2 regions of the Pediococcus acidilactici genome follow, and region 2 is predicted to be linked to the other one. Evidence: riboswitches for the same ligand, from Rfam matches in the RefSeq annotation. Region 2 holds a riboswitch; the other holds the start of a gene.

Region 1 (3,412 bases), 680 kb from region 2:
CAAACGAGTTACCCAAGTACTCGACCTAATTCAAAAGAACTTTAGTCAAGTGGCGGTAGCGATTGATACTTATAAATACGCGGTAATGGAACGGGTGATCGATTATGTCGATATCATTAATGACGTCAACGCCTTTACCGATGACCAACGAAAGCTGGCACTGATGCGTAATTCTAATGTTGGACTGCTAACGATGCACAGCGCGCGTAATAAAGATTACGATAACCTTACGGCAGAAATGAAGACATTCTTTGAAGAAAATATTGCCACGCTAGTTCAAAACGGAATTAATATTAATCGAATTGCGTTAGATCAGGGGATTGGTTACGCGAAAAAAGCGGATGGCTACCAAGACTACGCGATGATGAAAAATATCGACCAGTTTAATTACCTAAACCGGCCCATGATGATTGCCATTTCGAGAAAAGGGTTTGGGGCTAAATTATTCGGGTTACCAAAAGAAGACCGGCTCCCGGTAACGCTGGTGGCTGAGGCATATATGTATCTGCATGGTGGCCGGATTTTACGAGTCCACGACATTGCCGAAACGGTTCAACTAGCTAAAATGTTGGACGTCATCCAAAATGGGTATTGGTTTGGTAGTTAGCTTTAACCACACTAAATGATGAGTAATTGGATAAAAATCTTAAAAAGCTATTTCAGTGAGGGTGAGACAAAAGTTAGTTTGTTTCGCGCTCTTTTTTATTTAATAAAGTTAGGAAGATTTAAAAAGCGGAAGGAAATGTGATCAGCCGGGACAAAATGATATAATCGGATACGTAATTAAGTAGGGGATCTGCAACCCCCGAAAAATTGCCGCCGTTTGAGTTTTTATATGGCACCCCTCAAAAAATCCAGAGGCGTGGAGGTGTCAGATATGAATAACTTGAAAGGGATTGTTAATGGCGTGGGCGCTTGCTTTCTACGTGGTATGCCGGGGCATTTTGCTTCTGGCTAAAGCTTACGAGATAATAAAAAAAGCTAATCACATTAAGTAATTAGCTCGCACATTAAAACCCATCGGCGTGGCAAGGGAGGCACCCCTTGCCTTTTCCATTATGATATCATCAATCAAAATAAAATCAAGCAAAGGGAGCGTGAGTTAAATGCCAGGTATCATTACCGGAGCTTTAATATTTTTAGGGCTATCTTATTTAGTATTTTTTGGCGCTCAGGTGTACCATCGGGTTAAAACTGGACATTGGGAGAAATAAAAATACAAAGTTTGTTTAGTTGTATTCGACTAAACTTTTATTAAAGAGTAAACTCTGTTTCGAAAACTGAATAGATTTCTTCGGGGCAGGGTGTAATTCCCGACCGACGGTGACAACTCAGTGTTGAAGTCCGTGACCCGCTTTTTTTGCGGTTGACCTAGTGCAAGTCTAGGACCGACAGTATAGTCTGGATGGGAGAAGAAAAAACGCGAAAATTTCGTACTCTTTTTGTATGCTTTTTGGCATACTCTCGTATGAAATCTTTTTGGCTATCAAAAATCCGCCCCACACTTTATAGTGCGGGGCTTTTTATATGGGGTGATTTTGATTACTAAACAAGATTTTATGGATTTAGCTTTTAAATTAGCTTTGAAAGGAAAGGGCAAAACGTGGACCAACCCATTAGTTGGGGCTGTTATCGTTAAGAACGGTGAAATTTTGGCTACGGGATATCATCATCAATTCGGTAAAGAGCACGCGGAGATTGATGCGTTAAACCGGTTAGAAAACATCAACGCAGCCTTTGGCGCCACAATGTATGTGAGTATGGAACCGTGCAGTCACTTTGGCAAAACCCCTCCTTGTGCGACTAGGCTAGTTGAGGTTGGTATTAAAAAAGTTGTCATTGGCCAGCTGGATCCTAATCCATTAGTGTCAGGTAAGGGAGTTTCGATTTTAAAAAATGCGGGGATTGAAGTAACAAATTTAAATTTGAAATTACCAGAAAATTTAAAATATAACTTTTACTATAACCGTGGCCGGCCGTACATTACCGTTAAATATGCTATGACATTAGATGGAAAAATTAATCGCCAATCTAATCTGAGAAGCTTTATCACTGGGAATGAAGTTTTCGCGGATAGTCAACAGTTACGCCTTACAAATCAAGCTATTTTGGTGGGCGAAAATACAGCATTGACTGATAATCCATCGCTGTCTGTTAGAAATATAAATACGCCTTACCAACCTTGGCGAGTCGTTGTAGCTAATAATGCCGACCAGCTGCCAAACAATTTAAAAATATTTCAAGATCATTTAAAAACAATTGTACTTTCCCGGACGGTCACAAAGAAGAGATGGCCTAAAGGAATTAACATCGTTATCGATTCTAAATGGAATCCTAAAAAAATTGCAGAATATTTAGCTAAAATTGGGGTCCAGAGTCTTTTAATCGAAGGTGGTAGTCACTTACATGCTGAATTTATAGCTAGCAATCTTGTTGACGAAATTATTGTTTATGTAGCGCCCAAAATCTTTGGCGGTCAAGGATTACCAGCTGTTCAGGGAAAAGCTGCACAATCATCGAATTTTCAGTTAGTCAGCCGAGAATTCATTGGGTTAGATACGAAGTTTAAGTTAAGGAGAATGTAAATGTTTACAGGGATTATTAATGATTATGGGGCGGCTGCTCAAATTGATCGACATCAAAACTCTTCTAAAATAAAAATTACTACTTCATTAGTAAAAGAGATTAATAGCAAAATCGGAGATAGTATCGCGGTAAACGGAGTATGTTTAACAATCACAAGAATTTTTACGGACGGATTTCAAGTAGATGTTATGCCCGAGACTACTAAAAGAACCGCATTTAACAGGTTTAGAGTTGGCACAAAAGTAAATCTTGAACCTGCGCTTTTGCCAACTGATCGAATAGATGGCCATTTTGTTTTAGGACATGTGGACACTACGGCTACTTTGATTAAAAAGGTCGTCGACGACAACGCCATAGATTTTGAATTCACTATCGGTAATGATTTCAAACAATACATCGTGGAAAAGGGGTCGATTGCTCTAGATGGCGTCAGCTTAACCATTGTAAAAGTTATTGAAAACCATTTTATCGTTAGCTTGATACCGCACACAATTAAAGAAACTACTTTTAAATACTTAAAGATTGGAAATCAAGTAAATGTCGAGACTGATATTTTAGGCAAGTATATTCTTAGCAAAAAGAGGGATTTTAATGGTTAAAAAAGACGTACTTACGCGAGTGGAAGAAGCTCTTCAGGTTTTAAAAAAAGGTCAATTAATTATCGTTGCTGATGATGTTGAACGTGAAGGAGAGGGTGATATGGTGGGGCTAGCTGAACATGTTACCCCTGAAAACGTAAATACCATGATTTCTCATGCACGTGGGTTATTATGCGTTCCAATGAGTTTAGATTTAGCTAAAAAATTAGGCCTCCATTCGATGACTG
Region 2 (3,412 bases):
TCCGAATTGCGTATAACACGATGATGTAAAGCATTGGAGTGGTCCGGGTGATGAAAGCAAATGGTAACGTTCCGATTGTTAACAAGAACATCCCGGTAGTCGCTAACCGGCGTGCCCCAATTCTATCGAAGAGACGTCCGGTAATCGGGCTAAGAACCCCCATCATTAATGCCCCAGGCAATAATGTTAATCCAGAATGAAAGGCAGATTCGCCACGTACAGTTTGGATGTAAAGAGGAAGAACCATTTCTGCACCGACCATGGCAATCATGGAAACCGAACTAAGGGTTGCTGAAATTGAAAATTCAGGAATCTTCAATACCCGTAGGTCAAGGAACGGATTTTTACTCCGTAATTGACGCGCCCCAAATAGGATTACGAAGATTGCCCCGATAATTAAGGTGGCTACAACTAAGGAATCAGTCCAGCCCTTGTCACCAACTTCGGAGAAGCCAAAGAGCAAACTACCAAAACCAATGGTTGAAAGTGCAGCTGAAATCCAATCGAGTTGGGTGTGCTCCGTTTTCAAAACGTCTTTCATAAAGAAGAAACCAGCAATTAAAACTACAATGACGGTTGGGATAATCATCCCAAATAAAGTCCGCCAGTGGTAGTTATCAATGACCCATCCAGAAAGGGTCGGCCCAATTGCTGGAGCCACCCCGACAACTAGGCCGGCAAGTCCCATCGCTGAACCACGTTGGTTAGCGGGGAAAATGGTTAGCATCATGGTTTGCAAAAGGGGCATCGTAATTCCGACCCCTAGCGCTTGGATTAGTCGTCCAGCAAGGAGTACTGAAAACGACGGGGCTACGTAACAGAACGTGGTCCCAATTAAAAATATCGTCATGGCTGAAAGGTATAGCCGTTTGGAAGGAATCCGGCTAGTCAACCAGGCACTAATGGGAATCATGATCCCGTTGACCATCAAGAAACCAGTCGTGAGCCATTGCACAGTCGAGGTACTGATATCGAAGGCCTTCATTAAAGTAGGAAAGGCCGTGGTTAAAATGGTTTGGTTCAAAACGGTACAAAATGAACCAATTAAAAGCACAAGGATCAATAAAGACCGCTTATAGGGTTTTCCATGTGCATCAAATGCTTGTGTCATAAGCTTACAACCTCTTTTCATAAAAACTATTCTTAGATACTATAGTCCGGTATACCATCTTTGTCAACTTATTTGACAAAGATGTTAGAGAAGTTATAATTAAATTAAATAAACGGACAAAGTCAATCAGGTTAACTTCAGGAGGAGAATCATGGGAAATCCGTCAGATCGGGTCGATATGTTAAAAAGAATCATTGCGAGCGAGTCTTTGTTACTAAGTATTGGCGATGTGGCAAAGGCAATTGATGTGTCACCTCGTCAATTACGTTATTGGGAAAAGAAAGGCTACGTAAAGACCAATGTATCAGAGTCGGGCCAGCGTAAATATACGTACCCTGCACTTATTCAAGCCGGAAACATTGCCCATTACCTTAATAAGGGGTATACGTTAGCGATGGCAGCTAAAAAAGCCGAGGACAATCGTAAGTTAATGAAAATGTTACGAATTTTTTTGCAGTCCCGGGTAAACAAGGGCTACGAAATTGAAAACGGCTATGAAATCGACTTGGGTGAAGTGAAGAACTTACCTGCGGAAGAACACCTGCTGATAGACGTGATGCAAGACGGTGAAAGCTATTTCAAAATCAAAAAAACAAATGATTGACGAAGATTAATTAGTAGGCTATATTTATAGTGAAATACTTATAAAAAATAAGGTTCATCTTCAAGGGGCAGGGTGTAATTCCCGACCGGTGGTACAGTCCATGACCTGTCATTTTTGACAGCTGATTCGGTGAAATTCCGAAACCGATAGTTAAAGTCTAGATAAAGGGAGATTGAATTTATTGACGCGCACTGAATTTTTTAATTCGGTTTTTAACGCTGTTGCCCCGAACTCGAGCAACGGCGTTTTTTTGTGGAAATAAGTTACCAAGAAGGTGCTCCGATTCTAAAGGAGGCAGTAACATGAGTGTTTCTAAAGTTAATAAGATGGTGATTGTCGCAATGCTGGCAGCCATTTCGTTTGTGTTGATTTTCATTGATTTTCCGATTTTACCGGGGTTTTCGTTCTTAAAGATTGACTTTGCGGACGTACCGGTCTTGATCGGAACCGTTTTGTTTGGGCCCGTGTGGGGAATGGCGACGGCTGGATTAGCTGGGCTATTGGACATTATTGTTCGGGATAGCAACCCGGCGGGAGCCCTTGGAGCGGTAGCAAATTGGATGGCGGCGGTAGCATACGTTCTACCAATCTATTCGTTTTTGAAACGCGCAGAAGATCAGCCACATCACCAAGCTGTAATGGCGCTAGTTAAGGGAGTGCTGTTAGGAACGGCCTTGATGACCGTGGTGATGAGTGTGGCAAATCTGTTTGTTTTGTTACCACTGTATATGAAATTGGCAAGTTTCCAAATAAATATCTCGACGTTAAATATGGTGTTGTACGGGGTGCTACCGTTCAACATTTTAAAGGGAATCATAGTAGGAGCAGTAATTGGATTACTGTACTTTAGGCTGATGCCGATAGTGAGAAGGGGAGAAAAATAAAGAGAGTGGAAGCCACCGGGTAATTTTTGAGGATTAACTTGATTTTGGCCTTAATCGCGGTTTAGGCGATTAAGGCCAAAATATAGTTAACCGGAGAAAATTGGTGGCTGGAACTCGTTTCGACTGTGCAGCAACAGAACACAAAGGATTAACAGAAACAGGGACTAATCGCGGTTTTGGCGATTGGTCCCTGTTTTGGTTAACCGGAGAGAGCTGGGTTCCAGAACGCGGGTTAGCCAGTTCGCTAAACCACGGAGATTAGGCTCGCGACAGTCCTAATTTCAAAAATTACTACATATTATAATATCGGTTAACGGTAACCGAAAATAGCAGCTAATGCGCAACATGCTATAATAAAGCTTCATCAAAAATGGTTGATAAACAACATTTTTGGAATAAGGTAATTCAACTGTTCGGTTGGAAGGCCAAATTTAGAGGTGAAGTTTATGCGGCTTGACGCGCGAAGTATAACAAAAATGGCATTATTACTGGCAATTATCATTGGGTTGGGATTGGTTCCTAATCTTCCAATGGGATTGATTCCGGTTCCCATCACGGTGCAAAATATTGGAATTTTATTAGTGGGGTTAATCCTTACTCCAGGAGAAGCCGCAATCACCATCGGCGCGTTTCTGCTACTGGCCTTGCTAGGCATGCCAGTCTTAACCGGAATGCGGGGTGGAGTAGCCGTATTTATGGGACCGACGGGCGGTTACCTATTGGGGTATCTTGTAGGAGCAGTGTTATTGGCATGGTGGACGTCACATGGTCGACAAGATTGGTTTGGTCTCTTTGCAAAAGTTGCCATCATTG

What was found. Region 2 has a riboswitch for FMN ahead of I6H64_RS00300 (ECF transporter S component). Riboswitches for the same ligand answer to the same signal wherever they lie in the genome.
Region 1: it holds a riboswitch for FMN, as region 2 does, so the genes downstream of both, ribD (bifunctional diaminohydroxyphosphoribosylaminopyrimidine deaminase/5-amino-6-(5-phosphoribosylamino)uracil reductase RibD) here and I6H64_RS00300 (ECF transporter S component) in region 2, are expected to answer to the same signal.

What each region holds. Positions count from the first base shown of each region.
Region 1 is NZ_CP066046.1:747,932-751,343, reverse strand. It holds gene folP (dihydropteroate synthase) at 1-607, shown strand, start outside; FMN riboswitch at 1,287-1,421, shown strand; gene ribD (bifunctional diaminohydroxyphosphoribosylaminopyrimidine deaminase/5-amino-6-(5-phosphoribosylamino)uracil reductase RibD) at 1,512-2,585, shown strand; gene I6H64_RS03655 (riboflavin synthase) at 2,586-3,185, shown strand; gene I6H64_RS03650 (bifunctional 3,4-dihydroxy-2-butanone-4-phosphate synthase/GTP cyclohydrolase II) at 3,178-3,412, shown strand, end outside.
Region 2 is NZ_CP066046.1:67,444-70,855, forward strand. It holds gene I6H64_RS00290 (MDR family MFS transporter) at 1-1,111, opposite strand, end outside; gene I6H64_RS00295 (MerR family transcriptional regulator) at 1,263-1,715, shown strand; FMN riboswitch at 1,768-1,892, shown strand; gene I6H64_RS00300 (ECF transporter S component) at 2,018-2,599, shown strand; gene I6H64_RS00305 (hypothetical protein) at 2,703-2,861, shown strand; gene I6H64_RS00310 (biotin transporter BioY) at 3,076-3,412, shown strand, end outside.